DNA from 4 places in the Bradyrhizobium pachyrhizi genome. Region 4 is predicted to be linked to each of the others. Evidence: predicted binding sites of a transcription regulator. Region 4 holds the regulator's gene; each other region holds the start of a gene.
What was found. Region 4 encodes LexA, which represses DNA repair genes until DNA is damaged. Its sites were predicted from a motif close to TGTTCNNNNTGTGTTCNG; they were not measured.
Positions count from the first base shown of each region.

Region 1: QA639_RS11370 (PA0069 family radical SAM protein) is a predicted target of LexA. The motif match lies at 3,609-3,626, and genes of this name have one in related genera.
Region 2: QA639_RS21910 (SMEK domain-containing protein) is a predicted target of LexA. The motif match lies at 2,037-2,054, and genes of this name have one in related genera.
Region 3: uvrA (excinuclease ABC subunit UvrA) is a predicted target of LexA. The motif match lies at 2,690-2,707, and genes of this name have one in related genera.

Region 1 covers NZ_CP121667.1:2,474,006-2,481,366, forward strand. Annotated here, with positions in the region: gene ypfJ (KPN_02809 family neutral zinc metallopeptidase) at 42-980, shown strand; gene moaB (molybdenum cofactor biosynthesis protein B) at 1,164-1,727, shown strand; gene QA639_RS11360 (bifunctional helix-turn-helix transcriptional regulator/GNAT family N-acetyltransferase) at 1,927-2,868, opposite strand; gene QA639_RS11365 (glycosyltransferase family protein) at 2,914-3,483, opposite strand; gene QA639_RS11370 (PA0069 family radical SAM protein) at 3,648-4,814, shown strand; gene QA639_RS11375 (VOC family protein) at 4,939-5,385, shown strand; gene QA639_RS11380 (ribonuclease HII) at 5,480-6,256, shown strand; gene QA639_RS11385 (glycosyltransferase family 39 protein) at 6,515-7,361, shown strand, end outside.
Region 2 covers NZ_CP121667.1:4,670,397-4,677,757, forward strand. Annotated here, with positions in the region: gene QA639_RS21905 (argonaute/piwi family protein) at 1-572, opposite strand, end outside; gene QA639_RS21910 (SMEK domain-containing protein) at 569-1,999, opposite strand; gene QA639_RS21915 (hypothetical protein) at 2,559-2,741, opposite strand; gene QA639_RS21920 (cyclase family protein) at 3,167-3,943, shown strand; gene QA639_RS21925 (hypothetical protein) at 4,264-4,551, opposite strand; gene QA639_RS21930 (carbamoyltransferase family protein) at 4,919-6,736, shown strand; gene QA639_RS21935 (OpgC domain-containing protein) at 6,822-7,361, opposite strand, start outside.
Region 3 covers NZ_CP121667.1:4,737,656-4,745,016, forward strand. Annotated here, with positions in the region: gene uvrA (excinuclease ABC subunit UvrA) at 1-2,601, opposite strand, end outside; gene QA639_RS22235 (outer membrane protein) at 2,873-3,532, opposite strand; gene QA639_RS22240 (outer membrane protein) at 3,793-4,539, opposite strand; gene QA639_RS22245 (single-stranded DNA-binding protein) at 4,987-5,478, shown strand; gene QA639_RS22250 (DUF2306 domain-containing protein) at 5,737-6,135, shown strand; gene gyrA (DNA gyrase subunit A) at 6,359-7,361, shown strand, end outside.
Region 4 covers NZ_CP121667.1:5,049,606-5,056,966, forward strand. Annotated here, with positions in the region: gene QA639_RS23705 (serine hydroxymethyltransferase) at 1-115, shown strand, start outside; gene QA639_RS23710 (hypothetical protein) at 195-350, shown strand; gene QA639_RS23715 (HAD family hydrolase) at 950-1,582, shown strand; gene QA639_RS23720 (molybdopterin molybdotransferase MoeA) at 1,602-2,813, shown strand; gene lexA (transcriptional repressor LexA) at 3,057-3,761, shown strand; gene QA639_RS23730 (hypothetical protein) at 4,018-4,446, shown strand; gene QA639_RS23735 (hypothetical protein) at 4,592-4,816, shown strand; gene QA639_RS23740 (ComEC/Rec2 family competence protein) at 4,813-7,098, opposite strand.

The DNA of each region.
Region 1 (7,361 bases), 2.6 Mb from region 4:
GTCCCGCGTTGGGTCGCCGACTGGAATGAAGGGAAACCGCCATGCGCTATGATGATTTCCGCCGCAGCGACGACATCGAAGACCGTCGCGACGAAGGCGGGATGGGCGGAGGTGGCGGTGGCGGTTTCGGCATTCCGATGGGTGGTGGCGGGCTCGGCATCGGCACCATCATCGTGCTCGGCCTGCTCGGCTACGCCTTCGGCATCGACCCGCGCATCCTGATCGGCGGCGCCGAGATTCTCACCGGCGGCGGCCAGGCGCCGACCTACCAGACCGACCGGCAGTCGTCGGGCGGGCAGGCCAAGCGCGGCGCGCCGACCGACGAGATGGGCAGCATGATCGCCGGTATTCTCGGCGAGATCGACGATCGCTGGAGCGAGATCTTCAAGGCCAGCGGCCAGACCTACACCGGTCCGAAGATCGTGCTGTTCCGCAATGCCACCAATGGCGGCCGCTGCGGCATGGCGCAGTCGGCGATGGGACCGTTCTACTGTCCGCCGGACAAGACCATCTTCCTCGACACCGGCTTCTTCCGCGAGGTCGAGACGCGCTTCCGCGGCTGCTCGGGCAACGCCTGCAAGTTCACCGCGGCCTATATCATCGCGCATGAAGCCGGCCATCACATCCAGAACCTGCTCGGCATCATTCCGCGCGTGAACCGGCTGCAGCAGCAGGCCGGCAGCAAGGCCGAGGCCAACGCGCTGCAGGTCAAGGTCGAGTTGCAGGCCGATTGCCTTTCCGGCGTCTGGGTCAACCGCGAGGAGAAGAAGCGGCCGGGCTTCCTCGAGGCCGGCGACATCGACGCCGCGCTGACCACCGCGAACGCAATCGGCGACGACACGCTGCAGCGGCAGGCGACGGGCAGGGTGGTGCCTGATTCATTCACCCACGGCTCCGCGGCGCAGCGCAAGGAGTGGTTCATGAGGGGCTACCAGCAGGGCACAGTGCAGGCCTGCAACACGTTCGGCGGTAGCTTGTAGCTGCGTGCCGGTAGCGTCATCCCCGGATGAGCGCGAATGCGCTCACTCGGGATATGTTCGCCTCTTGGCGACCTCGAAGGATGACGGAGCCCGTGGCCCATCCTTCGCGGCTCGCCTGGCGGTGCAAGTGCACCGCAAGGCGAGCACGTCAGGATGACGTCAGCGGGATGGAAAGAGGTGTAAATGTCCTCACACGACGAATCCAAATCATTCATCCCGCTCAACATTGCGGTGCTGACGATTTCCGACACCCGCTCGCTGGCGGATGACAAGTCGGGCACCACGCTGGCCGACCGTCTCACCGCCGCCGGCCATAAGCTCGCGGCGCGCGAGATCGTCACCGACGATGTCGAGGCGATCAGAGCCGTGATCCGACGCTGGATCGCCGATCCCGCCGTCGATGCCGTCATCACCACCGGCGGCACCGGCTTCACCGGCCGCGACGTGACGCCGGAGGCGGTCGAGCCGTTGTTCGAGAAGCGGATGGACGGCTTTTCGATCGCCTTTCACATGCTGAGCCACGCCAAGATCGGCGCGTCGACGATCCAGAGCCGCGCCACCGCCGGCGTTGCGGGCGCCACCTTCATCTTCTGCCTGCCCGGCTCGCCCGGCGCCTGCCGCGACGGCTGGGACGGCATTTTAGCCGCGCAGCTCGACTACCGCACGCGCCCCTGCAATTTCGTCGAGATCATGCCGCGGCTGGATGAACATCTGCGCCGCCCAAAGGCGAAAGGCGCGAGCGCTTAGCCGCTGCTTTTGTGCCATCCCGACGCGCAATTGCGCATCTGAGGGCGTGTGAACCACGAACCCGAATCTCAAGGGTGAGCTTCCGTAGCCCGGATGGAGCGAAGCGAAATCCGCGGCAGTCTCTTCCGCGGCAGCACCGCTCCCGGATTGCGCTCGCTCCATCCCGGCTACGCAGTCCAGGCGCCTCGGCGCTGCGGATTCACAACTCCAGCTCCCAGGTCTCGCCGACCAGGTCGACGCCGAAGCTGTGGTGCTTTTCTTCCTTGACCCGCTCGAAGCCGGCGCGGGCGTAGATGCCGCGCGCGGCGACCAGGATGCTCTGGGTCCACAGTGTCATCTTCGTGTAGCCCTTCTCGCGCGCGACGCGGATGCATTGCTCGACCAGTGCGCGGCCGACGCCGAGTCCGCGCGCCTTTTCTTCCACCAGCAGCAGCCGCAGCTTGGCGACCCCGTCGCCGCCGTCCACCAGGAAGACCGAGCCGACCGGCTCGCCGTCGACCTCCGCGATCCAGCAATTCTCGCGGGCAGGATCGAACGATCGCAGAAACTGCGCGCAGATCTCGGCCACCAACGCCTCGTAGCTGATGTCCCAGCCATATTCCTCCGCGTAGGCTTGTCCCTGCCGCGAGACGACCCAGCCCATGTCGCCGACGCGATGGCTGCGCAGCAGGAAGCCGACCGGTTTCTCGGCCGGCGGCTCCAGCGATTGCTCGATCGTGCCCATCGCGCGCACCACCGCGGCGCGACGGTCGCTGTCCATCTGCTTCAATAGCGCCCCGACCTCGCTGCGCGAGCGGCGGTCGAGATCGGCGGCTGCGGTGCGGCCCTTGGCCGTGAGGGCCACCTCGTTGACGCGCTTGTCGGCCTTAGACGGCTTGCGCGTCACGATCTGGCGCCTTTGCAGCGCCGCCAGCGTGCGGCTGACGAAGCCGGCATCGAGGTCGAGATCGCGCACCAGATCGGTTGCGGTGCAATTTTCGCGATGCGCGAACTCGTAGATGATCCGCGCTTCCTGCAGCGTGAATGTCGAGTGCAACAGCTTCGGCTCGATGATGCCGAGCTTGCGGGTATAGAACCGGCTAAAGCCGCGGACAGCGGCGACCTGGCTCTCGAGCGTGGTGTCATGGGAATTTGATTTCATCAAATATATTATTTGACGGAATCAAATAATCCGCAAGCGCTTTGTTCAGGCTACCATGATCCGGCTGCGCAGCATGGTGCGGGAGGAGCGGCCGAGCCGGCGCAGCAGGCGCGCCTCGGAGCGGCGGGCGTCCGGCCGGTAGCCGCCGATCCGCTCGTAATGCTCGCGCGCGATCAGGAGCCCTTGTTCAGCCGAGGGGCCGGTGATCATCCGGGCGACGAATTTGAGGCCGTCGCGCAGGCCCGGGTCGGTGTAGGGCGCGCGGGCGTAGCGGAAGATGCCGGCGCGGTCCTTGCCACTCGCCGCCACCATCTGGATGAACTGCGTGGTTTCCTCGATCCAGCCGGCATCGAGCACCGCGCCCGGATGCAGGAACATCAGCCAGGGCGACCGCGCCTGCCGCGCGCCTGCCGCAAGCGCCGCGGCGCGCGTGCCCTCGAAGCGCAGGAAGCGGCAGCCGGCGACGTCGGCGACGCGCTCCATCACGTCGCTGTTGCTGCGGTCGACCAGCAGCACTTCGCGGATGACGCCCGCGGCCGCGCCCGGCACCAGCGCCGCCAACGTTGCGACCGCGGTGCGCTCGACGCCGTCGGTTGGAATGATCACGCTCAGCATGATTTTGAGGCTTCGATGGCTCAAACGGTGGAGAAACTCCGGCCGTGTTATCACCTTGTCATATTCAAAGCAGCCTGTTCGCGTGCAGAATTATGTAGCAAGGTTCTGTGGAATTTCTCAGTTCATGTTCTTGATTTGTTCTCGCGCTGTGTTAGCTTCAAAGCATGAGCCGAGCATCCTCTCATGCCCTCAAGCACCCGCCGGTAACGGCGCCCTCCGATAACCCGGCGGGTGCACCTTCACCCTTTCCCGAGCTTGCGGTCGCGATCGAGCGCGTGCGGCGGCGCGGCCGCGGCGCGCAGTCCAACGCCAGCGGCCGCTACGAGGCCGAGGCCCGCGTTGCCTTCGACGACGGCTGGCAGAGCCTCGAGGACCTGCCGCCGTTCACGACCAGCGTGGCGCTCGACACCTCGCGCAAGGTGATCACCCGCAACGACTCGCCCGACATCGGCTTCGACCGTTCGATCAATCCGTATCGCGGCTGCGAGCATGGCTGCGTCTATTGCTTCGCGCGGCCGACCCACGCCTATCTCGGCCTGTCGCCGGGGCTGGATTTCGAATCCAAGCTGTTCGCCAAGCCGGACGCACCCGCGCTGCTCGAGAAGGAGCTGGCGGCGCCGGACTACGAGGCGCGGATGATCGCGATCGGCACCAACACCGATCCCTATCAGCCGATCGAGCGCGACCGGAAGATCATGCGCGGCATCCTCGAGGTGCTGGAGCGCGCCGGCCATCCGGTCGGCATCGTCACCAAGTCGGCGCTGGTCACCCGCGACATCGACATCCTGGCGCGGATGGCCAAGCGCAATCTCGCCAAGGTCGCGCTCTCGGTGACGACGCTCGACCCGAAGCTTGCCCGCACCATGGAGCCGCGCGCCTCGAGCCCGCCGAAGCGACTCGAGGCGCTCAAGCGGCTCGCCGACGCCGGCATCCCGACCACGGTGATGGTCGCGCCCGTGATCCCGGCGCTGAACGACTCCGAGATCGAGCGCATCCTCGATGCCGCCGCGCATGCCGGCGCCAGGGAGGCGAGCTACGTGCTGCTGCGCCTGCCGCTAGAGGTGCGCGATCTGTTCCGCGAATGGCTGATGGCGAACTATCCCGACCGCTACCGTCACGTCTTCACGCTGATCCGCGACATGCGCGGCGGCCGCGACTACGACTCGCAATGGGGCACGCGGATGAAGGGCACCGGCCCGATGGCCTGGATGATCGGCCGCCGCTTCGAGATCGCCTGCGAAAAGCTCGGCCTCAACAAGCGGCGCACCAAGCTGACCACCGATCACTTCGCCAAGCCGAAGCGTAACGGACAGCAGCTCAGCCTGTTCTAGGTTAAGACCCGTAGCCCGGATGAAGCGCAGCGAAATCCGGGGCTCTTCGACTCCTGGCTGAAGCTTTCCCGGATTGCGCTTCGCTCCATCCGGGCTACGAACATAACAATGAGTGAGTGCAAACATGAGTAACACCCCGACCGCACGCTTCACCGTCCTCACGCTCGGCGTCAGCGACATGCGCGCCAGCATCGGCTTTTATGAATCGCTTGGCTTCACCAGGAAGATGCGCGCGACCGGCGAGGAGGTCGCCTTCTTCGAGACCGGCGGCACCGTGCTCGGCCTGTTCCCGTGGCATCTGCTCGCCGCCGATGCCGGGCTGCCGGATCAGCCACGGCCGTTAGCGTTCCGCGGCGTCGCGATCGCTTGGAACTGCAACGACGACGCCGAGGTCGATCGTGTGATGGCGTTCGCGCTGTCGAAAGGCGCCAGGCTGCTGAAGCCCGCGCAGCCCACCAGCTATGGCGGCTATTGCGGCTATTTCGGCGATCCCGACGGCCACGCCTGGGAAGTGGTGCGCGCGCCGGGCTTTGAGGTTCGCGACGACCGCCGGGTGTCAATTCCCGATTAGAGCGTCGATCCCGATTGGAGCGGCAGATTGAATAACGGGGAAGGGCGCCAGGTTCCCGGTTGCGCCACGGGCCGGGCTTGATCACCATCCCGGTATGATTCGGGACAAGTCCAGCGGCACGTCCAAGACCGCGTCGAAGAAGAAACCGGCCGAGCCGGCCAAGCCGGACAAGCGCGTCATCGTGGTGACGCGGCCGAGCTTTCGGCGTGAGCGCGCGCTGATCAAGCGCGGTGTCTGGCCGGTTGCCGGCTGCGACGAGGCCGGGCGCGGGCCGCTGGCGGGTCCGGTGGTCGCCGCCGCCGTGGTGCTGGACCCAAATCGGATTCCCAAGGGGCTCGATGATTCGAAGCGGCTGACCGTCGAGCGCCGCGAGGAACTGTTCGAGGAAATCTGCGCGACAGCAGCGTTCTCGGTCGCGGTGGCGTCACGGGCGCGGATCGACCGCGACAACATCCTGCGCGCCTCGCTGTGGGCGCTCGCGCGCGCCGTGCATGCGCTGCCGGAAATGCCGAAGCACGTCTTCGTCGACGGCCGCGACAAGCTCGCCACGTCCTGCGACTGCGATGCCGTGATCGGCGGCGACGGCATCGTGGCCTCGATCGCGGCGGCCTCGATCATCGCCAAGGTGACGCGCGACCGCCTGATGTGCGCGCTGGCGCTGGATTGTCCCGGCTACGGCTTCGAGCAGCACAAGGGCTATGCGGTCCCGGAGCACCTCGAGGCGCTTGACCGGCTCGGGCCGAGCAGCCATCACCGCAGCTTCTTCGCGCCCGTCGTCGCGGCGCGGCTGAAGCATTTCCCGGTCCCGGCCGAGCCGGACCTGTTCACGGTGGACGCCGAAAGCGAAGCCGCGGCATCCGAAGCGGCGTAAAGCGCGGCGGCGCCGCATTCTCGGTGTCATCGCCCGGCTTCGACCGGGCGATCCAGTATTCCAGAGACAGTTGTGTTCAAGCCTGGCCGCCGCGGCGTACTGGATCCCCGGCCTTCGCGGGGCATGACACCTGCATTTGACTTTGCACCGTGGACTCATCCGGCCCCGGTTGCCTCCACCGCCGCCGCCGTTTATCAAAAACCCTCGGGATCAGATGGTGCCGCTTGATAGGGGTGGCTGGGGCATTTCAGGCGTTTCATGCGGTTTACCTCCCTGGTTGTCGAACTGATCCGCGCCCGGCCGCGCCTCGTGGTCTGGATCGTGGTGCTGGCGCAGGCCGCGATCTGGCTGTTCCTGCCGGCCATCTTCTACGGCAGTCCGCCCGGCAACCTCGCCACCATCCTCGCCTTCGGCCGCGAATATCAGGTCGGCACCGACATGGGACCGCCGCTCGCGTTTTGGCTCGCCGACATCGCCTTCCGCGCCGTCGGCAATCACGTGTTCGGCGTCTATCTCCTGGCGCAGGTCTGCGAAATCGTCACCTTCATCGCCTTCTACGCCCTGGCGCGCGCCATCGTCGGCGGCCCGCAGGGCGTGCTGGCGGTGCTGCTGTCGATGACGGTCGTGGTGTTCTCCTCGCCTAGCGTCGAGTTCGGCCCGCTGATCCTGGCGCGCCCGCTCTGGGCGCTGCTGCTGCTGCATTCCTGGCAGTTGATCGGCCAGGACCGGCGCAGCGCCTGGTTCGCCTGGTCGATCGATTGCGGCCTCCTGCTGCTGACGACGCCGGCGGCGATCGGCATGATCCTGCTCGTGACAGGCTTTGCGCTCGCAACCGAGCGCGGGCGGCGCATGCTCAAGTCCGTCGATCCGATCTACGCGCTGCTCGTGATCATCGTGCTGGCGCTGCCCTACCTGATCTGGCTGCTCCGCGCCGACGTGCTGGCGCTGCCGGCCCTGCCGGCACTCGCCGATCTCAAGGCGCACGCGCTGCGCTGGGGCGTGGTGCTCGGCGGGCTGATCGTGGCGACCGCCGCGATCGCGATGCTGGCAATGCTCAATTCGCGCTGGTTCGCCCGCGATACGGAGGATGCTCCGATCATCTACC
Region 2 (7,361 bases), 380 kb from region 4:
AGTGGGGTGCCGAGGTGCATGCATCTTGCCTTCAGGATGCGCCTGAAATTGTGTTCGAGCTCACTCTCTTCTGAATCGTCGTCGCCTGCCGCCGTCGTAATGGAATCGAACATCTCGTTCGGCATGACGCAGACGATTACATCAACTGATCTGTTCTCAGCGAGGAAGCGGATCTGCTCGTAGTAAAGTTCGACGGCCCGCTCCACCCGCTCCGGGCGGGACGCTAACTTAACGACTCCCGAAACATCCGATTTCTTGAGGGTGCGAGTGTATTGAGGTGAATTGATGAGCCTAGTCAGAAATCCGTAGTCTTGTTTGATGCCGCCAAAGCCGCGGAAGAGATTCAGCAGCCTGGATTCCTCTTTGCGCTCGATTCCATCCCGGCATCTCTCCAGCCACTCGTCTAGAAGGTCTATTCCCTCGCCGCGACCGACCACCCCGACACGCAATTCGGTTCGACGCAGTTCGTCCCGCTTATCATAGACACCCAAGTGCTCGATCCCGGTGCGGGGACAGATGTGCGTACCCGTTCCGAATTCTAGCAGTGGCTCCGCAAGCGTCGTTAGCTTCATGCCGCCGTTCCCTCTGCCATGTCGGTAACGTCCTCGCCGTCGTCATCGACGGGCTCCGCCTCGTCGGTCTCCCGCACGTTGAATTCGACGAGGGAGAGAAAGCGTAGCCCACAGTCCTCGTCCTCGTTCTTGTTGGTCTCGGATAGGAAGTATGCGACGAAACGGACCATGTTTCGGACGGTCAGATTGTGCTCCAGTCGCTTCTGCTGCGATAGGAGATCGTCGTGCCAGTGTGACCGGCGGTATCCGTCGTAAGAATAGTACCAGCTCGGCACGATCTGCGCATACCAGGTGTCGTCCAGCTTCGTGAACGTCAGCTCGAACGACAGATGCCGGTGGTGGGCGATCTTCGTCGGATCCTTCTTCTGGTACTTGACCTCGTAGACGCGCCGGATCGCGGTCTTCTTGCCTACCCAGGTCTCCTTTCGCTCCAGCTGCGCCTCCGCGGTTGGCCCGAAAAAGAAGAATCCATCCATGGTGTGCATACGTACATGGTGTTGCTTCAACTGTTCCCGTGTCTCGGCTGAGAGAAGCTGCTTCAGGATGTTCACGTTGTCCAACTCGGTGGATTTGGCCAGATCCGCGATCCCCAGCGGCTCCACCGATCCCGCGTCCACCACGCTAATCAGCCCGCACTGTTCGATGTCTTGGAACGAGAAGAGCTTGTTGTCATGACAGACCCATGCGTCGCTCTCCACGCCGTTGAGGAGGAGAGCCATCTTGACAACGGATCTCCTGCTCCGCGCTTTGCCTTTGTAGCCGAGCTTCGTCTTCGCCTGTGCGATGACCTTCTTATCGTCGATCGTCAACTCGCCCACGTAGACCGTCTTGGGTAGCCTGATCTGCTGAAGGTTGGACGTGATGGCTGTCGGCGCGGCGAGGCTCTCCGAGCTGTAGCTGATATAGGCGTCGACCTCTCCCAGAATGTGCCGAAACTCGGACAGCACACGCTCCTGAGCAGCGAGCCGTAGACCGGACACTTGGCCGAGGAGGTCGCCGAGATCGATGATGTGCTTCTTGCAGTTGAAGGCGAACTTGCTGGTCAAGTGCTCGTTCACCGACGCTTGGCTGTAGGACGACTGCTTCTGCCCGAGCATGAGGATGAAGAGCTCATCGAATGTGTTGTAGTAGGCCCGGTCCATGAATTGCCGGACGGTGAACTTCACCTTTTCGAGCGTCGTCGTCGACGTTATCTGGAACGCCACACGGTCGTGGTCGTCACCGAGATCGATGCCGGGAAAGTTCTTTTGCTTGCGGTTCAGATTAATGAGGTGGGGCAGGTTGTAGACCGATTTCAGGATGGGGATGAAGGCGTCCTCCAGAGCCAAGTTGATGTCGGTCCGTCCTTGGGAGGTCGCCAACTCAACCTGAAGGATGATACGGCCGACCACGTCGCGGAGCTGATTCTCAACCTCGAGCTGCCTCATTCCGTGTCCCCAACTTACAAATGGCGCATGTAGTAATGGGAACGCATTGAGAACATTTCAAGGGCCGAGCCCATCAGTCCAGTTGAACTCCGATACATGTCCCCAACTCCTGCGAGCAGTGGAGGAGGAGGGCTGAAGCGGGCAGTCCGTCTCGATCGCAGAAGTGGACCTTATCGTCGCCTCTCGTGGAAGCCGGGCTTCCCAACTCGTAGGACTGTTTGCATTCGTATGAACGAGGTGACGAGGTGGAATTTAGAATTTTCAATGACTTAACGTTTGCATTCGGTGTCAGCTTGACCACAAGAATGCAAATAGAACAATTTTGGGTACTGCAGGTCGTTGGTTCGAATCCAGCTGCCCCGACCATCCAAATCAAAGACTTAACAGAGACGCTCCGCCGGCAGATGAGGCTGACGCGATGTTTATCGGCGCGTGCTCGGCATTCGTGTCTGACCTGGACCACACATCGCGGTCAGTTGGCTCCCTGAAATAGCAAGCGCCGGACCCAAGCCCCCGCGCTCCACTGCCCGCAACTTCAGCCGACCGGGCGCTGACCAGATCAACGAGCCGGCGGGTTGTAGCGGTCCAGGATCACGGTTCTTGAACCGCTCTCCGGCGGTCGCGAGATGGGATCGTCGAATTTGTGATAGCGGTCGAACTGCTGCTGCTCATCGCGCAGATGTGGCGCATCGGCGGACGAGTAGGCTCTATTTGCACCGTTCCAGTGATCAAATCCCGACACGACGCAACCCCGTCTTGGTTCAGATGCTGGTTGGTTAGCATCGTTGTGGGGGTATCTCTGTATCGGCGTGGCAACACCAGCAGCAATCCGCGCGACATGAGCACACGTATTGTTTCTGCGGCTCTCTGTGCGTGAACAGCTCTGGCACGGGCAACCAGGCTTCGGCCGAGATTGTCTCGCCTAATGCAACAACGCCGCCTGGACGGAATATGCTCGTCCAGACGGCGCCGTCGAAATACTGGGCCCTGAAATCCCCAGTGCCAATGGGTCGTGCGGGCGGGGGATAGGTTCAACGTTGCGCCGCCTTGCCGCAGTCCAGGGCACGACATCGTGAGCTGCGATCTCGAGCGGATGTGGCTTGCCGATAACGCGCGCGCGCTGGCAGGGTAGTTCGGCCCGACAAGACCAATCCGCGAGAAAGCACCATGGCGCGCAGACTGATCGATATCTCCGTTCCCTTGCAAAACGACGTTCCAGCCGATCCGCCCGGCAACCATCCGACCATCCAGTATATAGATCACCAGCAGGGGCTGCCGCGCATGCTGCAGTTCTTCGATGGACTGAAGGCGGAGGACTTGCCCGACGGACAGGGCTGGGCCGTCGAGCAGGTCTCGCTCTCCACCCACAATGGCACGCATCTCGATGCGCCCTGGCATTTCCATCCGACCATGAACCGCGGCGAGCGGTCCTGGACCATTGACGAGGTGCCGCTGGAATGGTGCTTCCAGCCGGGCGTGAAGCTGGACTTCCGCCATCTGCCTGACGGTTATGTCGCGACCGCCAAGGATGTCGAAGCCGAGCTGAAGCGCATCGGCCACACGCTGTCACCGCTCGAGATCGTCGTCGTCAACACCAGCGCGGGCGCGAAATATGGCCAGCCCGACTACGTCAATTCGGGCTGCGGCATGGGCTACGAGGCGACGATGTATCTGCTCGAGCGCGGCGTGCGGCTGACCGGCATCGACGGCTGGAGCTGGGACGCGCCGTTCGTCTTCACCGCGAAGAGATACGCCGAGACCAGGGACGCCAGCCTGATCTGGGAAGGCCACAAGGCCGGACGGCACATCGGTTACTGTCACATCGAGAAGCTGCACAATCTGGAGCTCTTGCCGTCGACCGGGTTCATGGTGTCGTGCTTCCCGGTGAAGATCGAGCGCGCGTCGGCGGGGTGGACGAGGGCGGTCGCGATCCTCGACGGCTAGGCGCGGTGGGGTGTGTCCGGCCGGTTTCGGGAACCGGTGGACAGGCTGTGCATTACTGGCTGTTGTTGCGGTACGGTTACAGCTTGAGGCAGCCAAATCTGTTCTTATGCACGCAGTAGATGCATTGGGTGATCGGGCCGCCGGCTCGTCCTCGCGTCCCGATTTCGGAAGCGTTCTCTCCCGTGACTAGAGCCCCGGCGTCTCCCGGGGCTCTTTCTTGCGTGCCGCAGCTGAGGCTGGCCGCAAAAGAAAATCAGGTGCGCCGCGATCGACGCACCTGATCATTATCTTCAATATCGCTTGTGTCGGCCGGGTGGTTGTTACCACCGGCAAACGCGAACGCCACGCGGGGTCCACCAGCAACGGGGACCGGCATAACCACCGTAATAGCCATAGCCGCGGCCATAGCCCCATCCGCGACCGCGGCCCCAGCCGCCACGATAGCCCCAGCCGCCGCCACGATAGCCCCAGCCACCGCCACGTCCGCGCCAGGCTTGCGCAGGCGCTGTCGTGACGCCGACCAGGATGGCGGAGGTGCTTGCGACATAGACGAACAACAAAGCGACTGCTGCCAGGCAACGAGTCAGGATATTGTAGCGTTTAGTCATTCTGAAGATCTCCAGTCCACTTCCAAACATCTGAACTGATGCTGGCTGTCTCGCTTAGACGCGCGAGACCGGCATTCGGTTCGAGCATGCTAAGACGATATTTTCACTAAGGTTCTTGCGAGCTTTAACGACTCTATTGAGACCAACAGGTAAGGTCAAGTTACAGTCCCGCCTGCAAAGGATGCTGTCGTTGCTGCACTCATCTTGTCGTTCATCCGCCGTTCATTCTGTTCATCTTGCGTTGCGCCGATTTGATTTGTGCATCGCAGAAGCAGAGGTTTGAGAACCTCGGAAAATGCCGGCGAGAACTTGAAGTCGACACGATCCTGTTCTCTCAGCGTTGCAGTATCCTTCCCAAAGAGTGCCCATGCCGAAACAACACACTTACGTCCTTGGTCTCAACGTCTACGACCATGACGTCAGCGCCTGCCTGCTGCGTGACGGCGCGATCGCCTACGCGATCTCCAAGGAGCGCATCACCCGCGAGAAGCACGCCTCCGGCTTCTACAAGGAAGTCGTCGACTACTGCCTGTCGGCCGAGGGCATCACCCTCGACGACGTCGATCTCGTGGTGCGCAACAGCTACATCCTGCCGGTGCCCGAGATGGAGGAGCGGATGCTCCACCAGGATATGCCGGGCTTCCTGCCGATCGCCGAACGCAACGAGGCAATCAAGCACCCGCTGTTTCGTTCCAAATCCGACAAGGTGGTGTCGATCTCGCACCACCTCGCGCATGCCTATAGCGCGTTCGCGGTGTCGCCATTCAAGGACGGCGTCGTGATGATCGTCGATGGCGTCGGCAACTATCAGGCCGACGCGATGGAGTCCTATCCGCAGGATGAGGCATCGCCGCTGGCCCGCGAGTCCGAGAGTTACTACAGGTTCGACGACACCAGACTCGAATGCCTGAAGAAGGTCTTCATGGAGCCGGCGCGCGGGCTCTTGTCGGACGAGTTCTACAACATGCCGGGGCTGGGGGCGCTGTACAGCCGGGTCTCGACCTATGTATTCGGCGACTGGAACAAGTGCGGCGAGCTGATGGGGCTGGCGCCCTATGGCCGCCATGAGCAGGTCGGCCATCTGCTCGAGATGAAGGACGGCAAGCTGCACGTGCCGTTCTGGGGCGCCGAGAACCGGCAGCCCTTCGTGCTCGACAGCGGCAGCTGGGACAAAAGCCCGACGATGCGGCACTGGGAGGACATCGCCTGGCGGGTGCAGGACGACACCGAGAACGTGCTGCTGGCGCGGGCGCGCTGGCTGCGCGAGACCACGGGTGCGAAAAATCTCTGCATCGCCGGCGGCGTCGCGCTGAACTGCGTGGCCAACGGGCGCATCGCGCGCGAGTCGGGTTTCGAAAACATCTGGATCCAGCCCGCCGCCGGCGACGACGGGATCGCCATCGGTTGCGCCTATTACGGCTGGCTCGAGGTGCTCAAGCAGCGCCGCTCGTTCGTGATGGACCACGCCTATGTCGGGCGGCGCTACAGCGAGGCCGAGGTGGCCGCCGCGCTGCAAAGCTTCCTGGTGCGCATCCAGATCGACGCGAAGCGCAGCGACAATATCTGCCGCGACACCGCAAAGCTGCTCGCCGACCAGCGCGTGATCGGCTGGTTTCAGGACCGTTCCGAGTTCGGTCCGCGCGCGCTCGGCAACCGCAGCCTGATCGCCGATCCGCGCAAGGCCGAGATGAAGGACATCCTCAACAGCCGGGTCAAGCACCGCCAGGCCTTCCGGCCGTTCGCGCCGATCGTGCTGGCCGAGCGCATGAAGGAGATCTTCGAAGGCGAGGAGGACTCGCCCTACATGCTGATCGCAAAGCCGGTGCGGCCGGAATGGCGCGACAGGATCCCGGCGATCGTGCATGTCGACGGTTCGGCGCGGGTGCAGAGCGTGCGGGAACAGACCAACCCGATGCTCTATCGCTTGCTGAAGGAGTTCGAGGCGCTGACCGGCGTGCCGGTCCTGATCAACACCTCGTTCAACGTCAAGGGCGAGCCGATCATCGAGACGCCGCAGGACGCTGTGAGCTGCTTCCTCACTACGGGGATCGACAACCTCGTGATGCATGACACGCTGGTGTCGAAGACCGCAATGCACAAGGTGGTCACGCCCGTGATGACGACGTTCGGCGACGTCGCCACCATCGTCTCCTCGACCACGCAGGACACCAGCCGCGGCGGCTAGAGCATGGCCCGGAAAAGCGCGAAGCGGTTCTTCCCGCGACAAACGCGAAGCGTTTGCGCGGCCTTGCTCAAAAATAAGGGACTTACTACGCCGCCTTCGCCGGCGCCGTGGGTTTTGCCGCCGGCGGCTTGACCGGCTTGTCCTGCCGCTTCGACCACGAGATGTAATAGGCCACGATCGTCATGATCGCGATGCCGGAGATGCTGACGAAGATCTGCGCGAACAGCGAGCCCGAGCTCATCGAGAGCTCGAAATGTCCGACAAAGGACAGGAATACGCCGACGCAGAACACCGCCAGCGACTGCTGGCCGCAGACGATCAGGGGATCGAACACCTTCCACTCCAGCGCCGCCCAGTCCTTCGGGATGAAGCGGATTACCAGCACCGTGATCACCACGAAGTGCAGGAAGCGATACGGCGCGAGGTTGGTCTTGTCGTTCGGGTTGAAGGCCGAATAGAGCCAGTCCGGGAACATGGCGCCGAAGTCCGGGAAGCGTCCGGCCATCGTCATGATCAGCGCGAAGATCATATAGGCGATGCAGAACCACAGCGTGTAGCGCGAGTTGATGATGCGCATGTTGTTGCGGGCGCCGCCCATCGCGCACCATGAGCCGAACACGAACAG
Region 3 (7,361 bases), 310 kb from region 4:
CGACAGCGTCGTCGCCTGCTGGCCGACATGGATGTAGTCGAGGCCGACCCGGTGCAGGGTCTGGAAGGTCTCGCGCACGCGCGGCACCGCCTTGAAGAACTCGGCGGCTTCCTCGACCGTCATGTCGAGCACGTCGGCGATGCTCTTGCCCTTGAACAGCACCTCCAGCGTCTCGCGGTTGTAGCGCTTGCCTTTGCAGGTGTCGCAGGTGACGTAGACGTCGGGCAGGAAGTGCATCTCGATCTTGATGACGCCGTCGCCCTGGCAGGCCTCGCAGCGGCCGCCCTTGACGTTGAAGGAGAAGCGCCCGGGCTCGTAGCCGCGCGCCTTGGCCTCGGGCAGGCCGGCGAACCATTCGCGGATCGGCGTGAAGGCGCCGGTATAGGTCGCGGGGTTCGAGCGCGGGGTGCGGCCGATCGGCGACTGGTCGATGTCGATGATCTTGTCGATGTGCTCGAGGCCCTCGATGCGGTCGTGCGGCGCCGCGCCCTCGCTGGCATTGTTCAGCTTGCGGGCGATGGCGCGGTACAGCGTGTCGATCAGCAGCGTCGACTTGCCGCCGCCCGAGACGCCGGTGACGCAGGTGAACAGGCCGAGCGGAATCTCGGCCGAGACGTTCTTGAGGTTATTGCCGCGGGCGTTGACGACCTTGATGGTGCGCCGGTGGTTCGGCGGCCGCCGGTCGGGGACCGGCACCGAAAGCTCGCCGGTCAGATATTTGCCAGTCAGCGATTTCGGGTTGCGCATGATCTGGTCGGGCGTACCCTCGGCGACGATGTGGCCGCCATGCATGCCGGCGCCGGGCCCGATGTCGAGCACGTAATCGGCGAGGCGGATCGCGTCCTCGTCATGCTCGACCACGACCACGGTGTTGCCGAGGTCGCGAAGTCTCTTGAGCGTGTCGAGCAGGCGGGCATTGTCGCGCTGGTGCAGGCCGATCGACGGCTCGTCCAGCACGTAGAGCACGCCGGTGAGGCCTGAGCCGATCTGCGAGGCGAGGCGGATGCGCTGGCTCTCGCCGCCGGACAGCGTGCCGGAGGAGCGCGACAGCGTCAGGTAGTTCAGGCCGACGTCGAGCAGGAAGGTCAGGCGCTCGCGGATCTCCTTGAGGATGCGCGTCGCGATCTCGTTCTGCTGCGCGTTCAGCGCCTCCGGCACCGTCTCGAACCATTCGCCGGCGCGCTTGACCGAGAGCTCCGAGATCTCGCCGATATGCTTGCCGCCGATCTTGACGCACAGCGCCTCCGGCTTCAGCCGATGGCCGTTGCAGCCTTCGCAGGGCACGTCGGAAAAGTACTTGCCGAGCTCCTCGCGCGCCCACTCGCTCTCGGTCTCGCGGTAGCGGCGGTCGATGTTGGTGACGACGCCCTCGAACGGCTTCTTGGTGTCGTAGGAGCGCACCCCGTCCTCATAGGAGAACTTGATCTCGTCGTCGCCGGAGCCGTGCAGCAGCGCGTTCTGGACCTTCTTGGTGAGGTCCTTCCACTTGGTGTCGAGCGTGAATTTGTAGTGCTTGCCGAGCGCGGTCAGAGTCTGGATGTAGTAGGGCGAGGACGATTTCGCCCAGGGCGCGATCGCGCCCTTGCGCAGGGTCAGTTCCTTGTCCGGGATGACCAGGTCCTCGTCGATATGCTGCTCGACGCCGAGGCCGCCGCAGGCCGGGCAGGCGCCATAGGGGTTGTTGAACGAGAACAGGCGCGGCTCGATCTCGGGGATCGTGAAGCCGGAGACCGGACAGGCGAACTTTTCCGAGAACAGGATGCGCTCGGGGCCGCTCTTGTCGTGGATTTTTGCCGTTTTCTTCTTGTCTTCCTTTTCACCCGCGGCCGCCGCCGGTGCGTCGGCATACTCGATCACGGCGAGGCCTTCGGCGAGCTTCAGCGCGGTCTCGAAGCTTTCGGCGAGGCGCTGGGCGAGGTCGGGACGCACCACGATGCGGTCGACCACGACGTCGATGTCGTGCGGGAATTTCTTGTCGAGCGCGGGCGCCTCGGACAGTTCGTAGAACGTGCCGTCGATCTTGACGCGCTGAAAGCCCTTCTTGAGATATTCGGCGAGCTCTTTCTTGTACTCGCCCTTGCGGCCGCGCACGACCGGTGCCAGCAGGTAGAGACGGGTGCCTTCCGGCAGCGCCAGCACGCGGTCGACCATCTGCGAGACGATCTGGCTCTCGATCGGCAGCCCCGTGGCCGGCGAATAGGGCACGCCGACACGCGCCCAGAGCAGGCGCATGTAGTCGTAGATCTCGGTGACGGTGCCGACGGTGGAGCGCGGGTTCTTCGACGTGGTCTTCTGCTCGATCGAGATCGCCGGCGACAGGCCGTCGATCTGGTCGACATCAGGCTTCTGCATCATCTCGAGGAATTGGCGCGCATAGGCCGACAGCGACTCGACGTAGCGGCGCTGGCCCTCGGCATAGATGGTGTCGAACGCGAGCGAGGATTTGCCGGAGCCGGACAGGCCGGTGAACACCACGAGCTTGTCGCGGGGAATCTCGACGTCGATGTTCTTCAGATTGTGTTCGCGCGCGCCACGGATTGTGATGGCGCGCGATGAGGAGCCGGCGTTCTGTTGGCGCTTCGCCTTGAGCACTTCATCCATTGCGACAGTTCCGGGCGCATGCTTGGGCGCCTTTTGGGCGCGCATCGCCGGTGCTGCCGGGACCTTGCGCCGATGGGGGTGTGAAGACTGGAACGTAGGAAGAACGGCCGACAATTTCCAGTGCTGAATAGCGTCCATCAACGGATAGTTTGCCTGATGGCAGCAGCAGTCAGCAGCGCCGGTTCCCTGACGCAAAAAAGGCCGGCGCGAGGCCGGCCTTTCGGTGCGATCTGACCGCCGACGGCGGTCAGCAATTCGCTCAATACTTGTCTTAGTACTTGGCGACGATCGGGCCGCCGAAGTGATAGTTCACGCCGAACTGGGCGCTGTGCAGCTCGAGCGTACCGGACGGCACGCCGAAATAGGTCTCGCTGTCGAGGCTGCGATACAGGTATTCGCCCTTGATCGACCACTGGGGCGCGATGAACGCTTCGACGCCGGCGCCGACGGTCCAGCCGGAGTGGAAGTTGCTCTGCGAGGCGGTCACGCCGAGCGCGGTGACGCTGACCTCGTTGTTGGCCCAGGCGTAGCCGCCGGTGCCGTAGAACAGCACCTTGTCGACGGCGAAGCCGAGGCGACCGCGCACGGTGCCGAGCGAGTCGATCTTGCTGCGGGCGGTGACGCCGAGCGTCGAGACCGATGCGTCGATGTCAGCGCCTGCAGCGTCGACCTCGAGGCCGTACACGATGTTGCCGGCCTGCCAGTTGTAGCCGATGGTGCCGCCGCCGAAGCCGCCTTCCATGCTCGGGGTGCCGGAATTCTCGCTGGCGTAGCCGCCGAAGCCGCCGACGTAGAAGCCGGTCCAGTTGTAGATCGCCGCTGGCGGCGGAGCCTTTACGTAAGGCGCGCGTGCCGCCATGTCGGCGGCCATTGCCGGTGCAAAAGCGCTCAGTGCAAACATGCCGGCCGAGGCCAGCAAAACATTCCTGATTTTCAAAGTCCGAGTCCCGTTTTTCTTGCTCATTTTCTTGTTGTCCCTTCAAAGATTTTGAAGAGAGCGTCACAGCAGTGTCGCGTGACGTGCTGCCGCTTCTACAGAGAAATGCCGGAGCGTGTGTATCCGCGAAACCACAACGCACCGAAAACGGCCCCGGTGAGGTGCGCGTGCACACGCAACGAAAAAGCCGGCGCACAAACAAAAAGGCCGGCGCGAGGCCGGCCTTTCGTCTGGATCAAATCGGCCTGGCGCGATCAGTAGCGCGCGACGACCGGGCCACCCCACTTGTAGTTCACGCGGACGGTGACGAGGTCGACGTCCTGGCGATCGCGGATGGTGCTGTTCAGCGTGCCGTTGGGGGCGATCAGGTTGTAGGTCTTGTCCTGCATGAACAGGTGGTCGTATTCGATGCCTGCGGTCCAGTTCGGCGCGAAGCCGACTTCGATGCCGGCGCCGACGGTGCCGCCCCAGCGGGTGTCGCTGGCGCTGCCGACCAGCACGCCGGTCGGGGTGAAGTAGGTGTTGAAGCGGTTGTCGGTCAGCGCCGCGCCGCCCTTGGCGTAGAGCAGCACGTTGTTGATGGCGTAACCGATCTGGCCGGTGAACAGGCCGAATGCGTCGATCTTGGACTGGTTGGTGAACAGGCCCGGGAAGATCGCGCTGCCGTTGCTGCCCTTTAGGTCAGCCCAGTCGCCCTGCGCTTCAAGGCCGAACACCCAGGTGCCGGCCTGCCAGCGATAGCCGATCTGGCCACCGGCGACGCCGCCCGTTGCATCATGGCAACCGTCCGAGGCGAGGAAGATGCCGGCCGGGAGCTGGTCCCAGCAATTGTGGCTCGAGCCCCAGCCGCCGTTGGCGCCGATGTAGAAACCGGTCCAGTCATAGATCGGGGCAACCACCGGCGGCGGCGCCTTGGTGTAGGGGCGCGCAGCGAGATCGGCGGCCGCTGCAGGTGCAGCAAACGCAATCAGAGCAACCGTACCGAGCAAAAACTTCTTCATTATCAATCCCCCAGCACCCCGATCGGCTTCCAAACGGTCCCGAAGCACGATCCCAGACGCGAGCGCCCGCGCCATGGTTGGAGCTATACGCTGATTCAACCGGAAACGCAGTCTCCCAAATGCAACACTCGCGGAGGAAGTGTCGATAAGGCAAGGTGCTGATTTCTTTGTTGTTTTACTGAATCTTGCTGCCGGGCGTCGGCCTGCGCCGAGATCGACTGCCGCTCCGACGGCATCGGCCGCTTCTACGGATGGTTGTGGCGAACAAAACTGGAACGACGCCGGATCCGATGCTATATCTCGAATATCGTGGATAACCGGCGCGACGGCAAAGGCGGCGAGCCGGCACCGGCGTATAGGGTCATCCACGACGCCTGCGATGTAAGTGGCGAAGGTTGAGAGTGGCGACCGATGTCCGGACGCCCGGTTTTGAGTGGAGATGATGCGATGGCAGGAAGCGTGAACAAGGTGATCCTGGTGGGCAACCTCGGCAAGGATCCGGAAATCCGGCGGACGCAGGACGGCCGTCCGATCGCAAACCTTTCCATCGCCACCTCGGAAACCTGGCGCGACAAGGGCACCGGCGAGCGCAAGGAAAAGACCGAGTGGCACCGCGTCGTGATCTTCAACGAGGGCCTCTGCAAGGTCGCCGAGCAGTATCTGAAGAAGGGCGCCAAGGTGTACATCGAGGGTCAGCTGCAGACCCGCAAATGGACCGACCAGAGCGGCGTCGAGAAGTACTCGACCGAAGTCGTGCTGCAGGGCTTCAACTCCAACCTCACCATGCTCGACGGGCGTGGCGGTGGAGGCAGCAGCTTCTCCGATGATGGCGGCAGCGATTTCGGCTCGGCCGGACCGGTCAGTTCGGCACCGCGCCGTGCAGTCGCCACGGGTGGCGGCAGCCGCAACAGCGACATGGACGACGACATCCCGTTCTGATGAGCGGTCGCGCTTCCGTCGATTCCGTCAGGCGCCGTTCCGTGAAGATCATTTCCCGGAACGGTCGTTGCGATCCGGATTAGCAATTTCCTCGTGTGGATTATGAGGATAACCCGATAACTCTCTGTCAGAACGTCGGTGCTCCGACGTGCAGGGATGCGGGTTCCCAAGACTTTGACACAGGCCGATGTAAATGATATTTACATTGGCCTGCGGCATTTGATGTCGGGCCGCGAGCTTCACCCGAGGGCCGCCATCATGAGCCTCGCGCGATTGCTCGACGCCGCGCCTGCGATCCCGCTCCACGCCTTTGCCGCGATGGCCGCCTTCGTGCTCGGCTCCATCCAGCTCGCCGCCCCCAAGGGCACGATGCCGCACCGGACCCTCGGCTGGATCTGGGTGATCCTGATGCTGGTGGTCGCCGGAAGCTCGTTCTGGATCCATCAGATCCGGCTGGTCGGTCCCTGGAGCCCGATCCACCTGCTGTCGATCTTCTCGCTCGCCATGTTGGCGCTCGGCGTGACGGCCGCACGGAGCCACAATGTCCGCCGCCACAGGTTCACGATGATCGGCATCTTCTTCGGCGCACTGCTCGTCGCGGGGCTGTTCACCTTCATGCCCGGGCGGATCATGCACGCGGTGGTTTTCGGCCACTGACGGGAGAGGCGAGTAGCGAATGGGGTGGCGAATAGGGGATTTTTCCATTGGCTATTTGCCCTTCGCGACACGCTTCGCGATCAAGCAGCCGGAACCTCGGCGCTCCACCCGTAAGTGCATGAAAAAACGAACGGAAAAACGGCTTGCCGGAGCTGCGCAAGGGTGGTTATCAGGCCCCTGATGGGCTATATGATTCCCCAGTAGAACCGACCGGATTTCCCCATTGTCCGATAACGACGACCACAAGCCCGGCGAGCCGCCGGGACCCTCAGATATTCGTCCCGTTTCCATTCTCGACGAGATGAAGAAGTCCTACCTCGATTACGCGATGAGCGTGATCGTGTCGCGTGCGCTGCCCGATGCGCGCGACGGGCTCAAGCCGGTGCACCGGCGCATCCTCTATTCGATGCATGAGCAGGGACATACGCCGGACAAGAAATACGTGAAATCCGCGCGCGTCGTCGGCGACGTGATCGGTAAATATCACCCGCACGGCGACCAGTCGATTTACGACGCGATGGTCCGCATGGCGCAGGATTTCTCGCTGCGCGTGCCGCTGATCGACGGCCAGGGCAATTTCGGTTCGGTCGACGGCGATCCGCCGGCCGCCTATCGATATACGGAAGCGCGGCTGACCCGGGCGGCGCTTGCCGTTCTGGCCGACATCGACATGGAAACCGTCGATTTCCAGCCGAACTACGACAACTCCGAAAAAGAGCCGTCGGTTCTGCCGGCCCGGTTCCCGAACCTCTTGGTCAATGGCGCCGGCGGCATCGCCGTCGGCATGGCTACCAACATCCCGCCGCATAATCTCGGCGAGGTGGTCGATGCCTGCGTGGCGCTGATCGACAATCCGGCGCTCACGATCGACGAGCTGATCGACATCATTCCCGGACCGGACTTCCCGACCGGCGGCGTCATCCTGGGCCGCCAGGGCATTCGCAGCGCCTACCATCTCGGCCGCGGCTCGATCGTGATGCGCGGCAAGGTGACGATCGACACGATCAGGAAGGATCGCGAAGCGATCGTCATCACCGAAATTCCCTATCAGGTGAACAAGGCGACGATGGTCGAGCGCATCGCCGATCTCGTCAAAGAGAAGAAGATCGAGGGCATCGGGGACCTGCGCGACGAGTCCGATCGTGACGGCTATCGCGTCGTCATCGAGCTGAAGCGCGAAGCGGTGCCCGACGTGGTGCTGAACCAGCTCTACCGATTCACGCCGC
Region 4 (7,361 bases):
CATTGCGGAGTCCCTCCGGTCGAAGGGAGATGCAGCGGTCGTCAAGCGATTGAGGTCGAACAGCGTCGAGATGTGCCGCGCCTTCCCCGTTCCGGGGATCGCGCCGCCCTCATAGGCGGCCGACCCACGTTCCGTTCGTCGCGTCACTCGGCAGGTCGTGAAGGTTCCCGGGGGAAGGACCGGAACGGAAATTGATGCTGTTCGTTGGACCGCATGATCTCGAAGACGGAGCGTCCAACGCCGTGAACCGGAAAACCTTGCAAGCACGCTCGGAACAGGCGCTCGTCGTCATCATTCTCAGCACCGGTGCGCTGATCGGTTACCTCGGCCTGGCGCTGTCCAGGATGTGAGAGCTACGCCCGGCGGGCACCAAAGCCGCCGGCGGGCATGCAGGCATCAAGTCGCTTGGTGCTGGCGCCCTGAAAGTTCGCGCGCGCGCCACTGAGTTGCTCGAAGTGGCAAACCCCCGCAGCAAAATTAGAGGGTGAATCGAAGAGCAAAGCTCGGACAAATCATGTCGCGAGAATGCGGATGTTTGACGCACAAGCGACAACACACTCGGCGTCGTCCCGGCGAAGGCCGGGACCATTACCCCAAATCTCAATTGTTGCGCGAGCTGGGGCCACGATCCCGTTCCTGATCAAATGCGGTGGTTATGGGTCCCGGCCCCCGTGCGCAATTGCGCACTAGGCCGGGACGACGGCGGTGGATATGGCGCGAGCTGGAGTTCTTTCTTCCTTCTGGAAGGGTAGCAAATCACGCCTTCCACTTCGCCGCGGCCTCTCGGCTCAAGCACAAGCGTCTCTGGAATACTGGATCACCCGCTTGCGCGCGGGTGATGACACCCGCGCGTGCATGGACGACGGCGCGCTTAACGCCCGTCGCACACCTGCCGCACAAATCGAGGACATTGCCGCCCGCCCGCAATTCTCGTACACGGTTTCACGCAATGACCTCGCAATTCACTCCCAACTCCGTCGACGTGCTGCTGTTCGATATCGGCCGCGTCGTGCTCGACATCAACTTTGACAAGGTGATGGCGCACTGGGCGCAGCATGCCGGCTGTGCGCCCGCCGAGCTCGCCACGCGCTTTGTCGTCGACGACAGTTTCAAGCATCACGAGATCGGCCGGATCGACGACGCGGCGTTCTTCGAAAGCCTGCGCCGGACGCTCGGCATCAACATCACGGACGCCCAGTTCCTCGAAGGCTGGAATGCGATCTTCACCGGCGAGATGCCGGGCATCGCCCCGCTGGTCGCGGCGGCCGCCAGGCAAATGCCGCTTTACGCCTTCTCCAACACCAATCCGGCCCATGTCGCGCATTTCTCGGTCACCCATGCCGAGCTGCTCAGCCATTTCCGCAACGTCTTCCTGTCGTCGAGCATCGGCTTCCGCAAACCCGACGCCGAGGCCTATGATCATGTGGTAAAAGCCATCGGCGTGCCGGCGTCGCGGATCCTGTTCTTCGACGACCTGGCCGCCAATATCGAAGGTGCGCGGGCGCGCGGCCTTCATGCTATCCACGTGACATCGACGGATGACGTGGCAAGGGCTTTGACCGCACTTGGTATTGAACATTAGGAATTGAGGAGCTCTGAGCGTGGCCCTGATGCCGGTTGCCGATGCCCTGTCCGCCGTCCTCGCCGGCGCCGAACCGCTGCCGGAGGAGATGGTCGCGCTCGATGCCGCCTACCACCGCACGCTTGCGCACGACCTCGCGGCGCTGCGCACCCAGCCGCCGCAGCCGATGTCGGCGATGGACGGCTATGCGGTGCGCGCCGCCGATGCGGCCGATCTAAAGGCCCGGCTCAAGGTGATCGGCGAAGTCGCCGCCGGCCGGCCGTTCGAGCGGACGGTCGGCGCCGGCGAGGCGGTGCGGATCTTCACCGGCGGCGTGATCCCGAGCGGCGCCGACGCCGTGATCATCCAGGAAGACACCGCCGTCGACGGCGACCACATCACGATCTCGGAGGCCGCCAGCGTCGGGCGGCACATCCGCCAGGCCGGGGTCGACTTCCGTGAGGGCGAGGTGCTGCTCGCCGGCGGCAGCCGCCTGTCCGACCGCGCGCTGTCGCTGGCGGCCGCCATGAACTATCCGGAACTGACGGTGCGCCGCCGCCCGAAGGTCGCGGTGCTGGCGACCGGCGACGAGCTGGTGATGCCGGGCTCGCAGCCCGGTCCCGGCCAGATCGTCTATTCCAACGGCTACGCGCTGCGGGCGCTGGCGCGCGCCGAAGGCGCCGAGACCGTCGACCTCGGCGTTGCCGCCGACACGGTGGAGGCGACCACGGCCGGCATCCGCCGGGCACGCGAGGCCGGCGCCGATATCCTCATCACGACAGGCGGCGCCTCGGTCGGCGACCACGATCTCGTCAAGCGGTCGCTGGAAGCCGAGGGCGTCGAGATGGCGTTCTGGCGGATTGCGATGCGGCCCGGCAAGCCGATGATGCACGGCCGGCTCGGCGCGATGCGGGTGATCGGCCTGCCCGGCAATCCGGTGTCGTCCTATGTCTGCGCCTTCCTGTTCCTGGTGCCGTTGATTCGGGCGCTGAGCGGCCGGAAAGTGATTCATCATCGCCGCGCAAGCGCCCTGCTCGGCCGCGACCTCGCCGCCAACGACCAGCGCGAGGACTATCTGCGTGCGCGTCTCGAAGCGCGCGAGGACGGCACGCTGGTCGCAACCCCGGTGACGCAGCAGGACTCGTCGCTGCTCGGGAATCTCGCTGCGGCACGGGCGCTTCTCGTGCGTCCGCCGTTTGCGGCGGCTGCCGTCAAAGGCAGCGAATGCGAAATTCTGACACTGCCCGAATAGGGTTTTCGCGCCCCGCCGATTGTGCGTTGCCCGACACGTTCACCGGAAATTAAGTGGTTGCGGAACACATATCGAACATATAGTGTCCGTTCATGATTTGTTTCGAGTACTGGTGTCTACAATCGGGAAGCCGCGTGGAAGCAGGTGCATTGAGCACATGCTCCTGAGGTCAGGCCCGGCCTGCAGGCCCCACCAGAAGAGTCTCGGAATCGAACGACGCTATCAACCGGGGGAATACTCGAGATGCTCACGCGCAAACAGTACGAACTACTGCGTTTCATCAATGAACGTTTGAAAGAGGCCGGCGTACCGCCCTCCTTCGACGAGATGAAGGATGCGCTCGACCTGCGCTCGAAGTCCGGTATCCACCGCCTGATCACTGCGCTGGAGGAGCGCGGCTTCATCCGCCGCCTGCCGAACCGCGCCCGCGCCATCGAGGTCATCAAGCTGCCCGAACTCTCGGCCGGCGCCGGCAACGGTCGCCGCGGCTTCACGCCCAGTGTCATCGAAGGCACCCTCGGCCGGCGCGCCAGCACGCCGCCGATTGCCGAGGACGACGGCAACCGTCCAGTCGCGGTCCCCGTGATGGGCCGGATCGCCGCCGGTACGCCGATCGAGGCGCTGCAGACCCGCAGCCACACCATCAGCGTGCCGCCCGACATGCTCGGCGCCGGCGAGCACTATGCGCTCGAGGTGCGCGGCGACTCGATGGTCGATGCCGGCATCCTCGACGGCGACATGGCGCTGATCCAGCGCAACGACGTCGCCAATACCGGCGACATCGTGGTGGCGCTGATCGACGAGGAGGAAGCCACCCTGAAGCGCTTCCGCCGCCGCGGCGCATCGATCGCGCTCGAGCCGGCCAACACCGCCTATGAAGTGCGCATCCTGCCGCCGAACCGGGTCCGCATCCAGGGCAAGCTGATCGGCCTTTATCGCAAATACTGAATTGCAAATACTTGCGGCGGCCGGGAACGAGCAACACGTCGGATCGTTCCTTGCATGATAGTGTAGCGTACGGCCTGCCCGATGCGCTCCGATACCTCTCGCGCAGCGTCGCGTGTTTGTGATCGGAGCGATCTCGGACCAGTCGTACAATCGCCCAGAAACGAGCAGACGCTCGTTCGCTATCGTCCACTCTGGTAGAGGCCCTAATGCCTCAAGGAGAGGCACGGGTCGCTACCTCGAAATGAGGAGCCATCCGATGTGTGACTATAGTCTGCACGCCGTGGCATCGCGCCCCGCCATTGTCGGAGAGACGCTGATCACGACGACGTTCCGCGGCACGTCGACCCGCGGCTTTGCCTCGGAGAACGATCCCACTGTCGCGGTCTGCATGCTGCCGGGCACCGAGCTCGCTTTCGCCGAGAACGTTCGCTACGACAGCCGCTGGATCTGGACCAAGACGCTGAACTATCGCGTCGGCGTGTTCAACGAAGTCGAGCCCGACGTGCCCGATCGGCATCATGACGCGGTCGAATTCCCCGACGGCAGCCATGTGCTGGTGACCCAGCTGGTCGAGGGACAGCGCGTCAGCGTGCTGCAATTGCCGGCGCTGCATCCGCCGGTCGAGCAGAAGCCGAAGGTTGTGGAGCGGCGGCCCTCCGCATTCGCAACGCTGTTTTTGGGTTGAGCGCATCGTCGCCGCGGAATGAGCTGTTCGGCGGCGAATGACCTAAGCAATTTCGGGCGACCCCGGACTCCCGCTTCCGGGGCGCAGAAGGAGATTTGCGTCGGCCGGCGCCTTGGCGCATCATCGGGCACGGAGGACGTGCGCGGTGGTCGATAAGGTCACATGGCAAAAGGCTGGACGCGTCACGGAACCGGGCCGCTACCTGTTCCGGTTCGGTTGGCTGACGGTAACGGCCGACGACCTGAAAGTCTGGGAGCAATTTCCCGAGGCTTCCTTTACTCTCGTCAAGAAGCCCGACGCCCCCGACTCCGACGAATATCATCTCGGCCTGTTCGAGCTGCCAAGCGGCCCCTCGCCAGACCACAGCTAATCATCGCCCTGCAGATCGGTCTCAGCCGGCGTCGCATCCACCGCAGGCCGCGGCGCGGCGGCGGGCGCGCGTAGCGTCGTCTCGCTCTCGCCGTCGCCGGGAACCGCCGGCGACCACGGCCGGTCGATCCCGCCGGGCTTGACTGCATCGACGGCGTAGCCGTCCCTGATCCGTCGCAGCACCAGCGCGCCGTGGCGGCGCAGCCGCTCGGCATCGATCACCGATGCCGCGCAGCCCTGCGGCGCCGGCCGCGCCGTCACGATCAGGGCTGCGCGCTCGCAGTCGTCCGCCAGCGCCTCCGGCCGGGTCGCCAGCGCGACGAAGGCGCCGCCGGGTGCCTGGGTCACGCAGCCGCCGGCATCGCAGGAGACGCCCTCGCCGAGCGACGCATCGGTGGCGGTGCGCGCGTCGGCGTCCGCCGCCAGCCACTCCTTGACCAAAAATGCATCCTTGGCGCTGTGCATCAGATGCAGCCGTCCGTCACCGCCACGCACCGCGACGTTGCGGCCGTCGCCCGACACCAGCACGTCCGGCTGCGGCACCCTGAGCGCCCAGACCGAGGCCACCAGCAGCAGCACCGCGCCTGACCAGCGCAGCGGCGTGCGCAGCAGCCCGAGCAGGATGATGCCGGCACTCGCGGCGATCAGCGGCCCGATGCCGAACGCCGCCATCCGGCCGACCGCGCCCGGGAGTGCGGCGACCCATTGCGTCACCAGGATCATCCAGTCGATGCCAAGACCCATGATCGCCCAGAACAGTCCGTCGAAGCCGAACGGCATGGCGACGAGCCCGAGCAGGCCGGCCGGCATCACGACCGCCGAGACGACAGGCATCGCCGCGAGGTTGGCGAGCAGCCCGTAGGGCGTCACGCGATGGAAATGGAACGCGGCATAGGGCGTCGTCGCCAGCCCCGCCACGAGCGAGGCCAGCATCAGCATCGTGAGCTCGCGCCCGCCCCACAGCGCGACCCGCGCGGTCGCCGAATGGTCGGGCGACGCCAGCAGGTTCGGTAGCCCGATCTGCACCAGCGCCACCAGCCCGAGCGTCGCGGCGAACGACATCTGGAAACTGGGATGCACCAGCGCCTCCGGCGCGATCGCGAGCACGATCAGCGCCGCCACCGCAAGCGTACGGAAGGTGATCGCGCGGCGGTCGACGATCACGGCGAGCAGCACCACGGCGGTCATGAAGAACGACCGTTGCGTCGCGACCTCCGCGCCCGACAGCAACAGATAGAACGCCGCGGCGACCAGCGCGGCCGCCGCGGCCCATTTCTTGATCGGATGCGCCGCCGTCAGCGCCGGAAACAGCGCAAGCAGGGCGCGCACCGCGAAGAACACGACGCCGGCGACCACGGCCATGTGGTAGCCGGAGATCGACAGCACATGGCCGAGCCCCGAGATGAACATCGCATCGTTGACCGGCGTCGAGATCGCGTCGCGCCGGCCGGTGAGCAATGCGGTTGCGATCGCGCGCTGGTCGCCGTCGAGCGTGGTGCGAATCCGCGCGTCGATGGCGTCGCGCAGGCCCTGCATGAAGGCGGCGTAGCGCAGCCCAAAGCCGCCGGTCGCCGGAGGCTCCCTGGTCTTGACGGCGCCCATCACGAAGCCGGAGGCGCCGATGCCCTGGAAATAGAGGTCACGGCCGAAATCATAGGAGCCCGGGCGCTGTGGCCCGAGCGGCGGCATCAGCCGTGCCTTCAATTCAACGAAGCTGCCGACATCGGGCGCGGTGCCCTTCTTCACCGAGAGCCGGACCCGATCGAGCTTCGTCATGTCGCGCGGGCTCTCCATCGAAACCACGCGCAGCACGAAACGATCGGTCTTCTCGCGGATGTCGCGCGTCTCGACGAAGCCGGTCAGCGCCACCGAGAACATCGGCCGCGCCAGCACCGTGTGAGCGACGCGCGCCGTCTTCCAGGTCGCCGTCGCAAAACCCGCGGCCACCGCGGCCAAGAGCGCGATGACGGGAAACACGCTGCGCCGCCGCAGCAGCAGCGCCAGCAGGCAGAGCAGGATTGCGACGGTGGCCGCGACCGACAGCACCGGCTCGTGCTCGGCCGCGAAATAGAACGCGATGCCGGTGCCGAACGCCACCGGCACCCAGGGCAACAGGCGGCCCGCGCCCGCCTCGGCGCGGGCCGACTGCCGCAATGTCTCGACGAGAGGCTTCCAGGTGCCGACGCGGGTCGGAAGAAAGCCGCCGGCCGGCGCGGCCGCGCGCGGCGGCCACGTCCCCGCGTAGCCGCGTTTGCCGCCCGGCGTCGTGCCCTGCTCCGCCATTCCGCTTGCGATCCCTGCCGGGCGGCAGGCTAGCGGATGGCCCCGTCACCCGACTAGCGGAACGGATGCAGAATACGGGCCGGCAACGCCCGGGTATCTGGATCGTCCTGCACCTTGCCTAGCTCGCGCCGGGCCGCAGCTGCCGCCTGCGTCAAATCGATCGAGCCGAAAGTCTCACTAAGATGCAGATCACATTAGGAATAGACTGTCCCGATGCCTCCGCTCCCAAAGAGACCGGGATGAGGCAGTGACGGCTCGCGGCA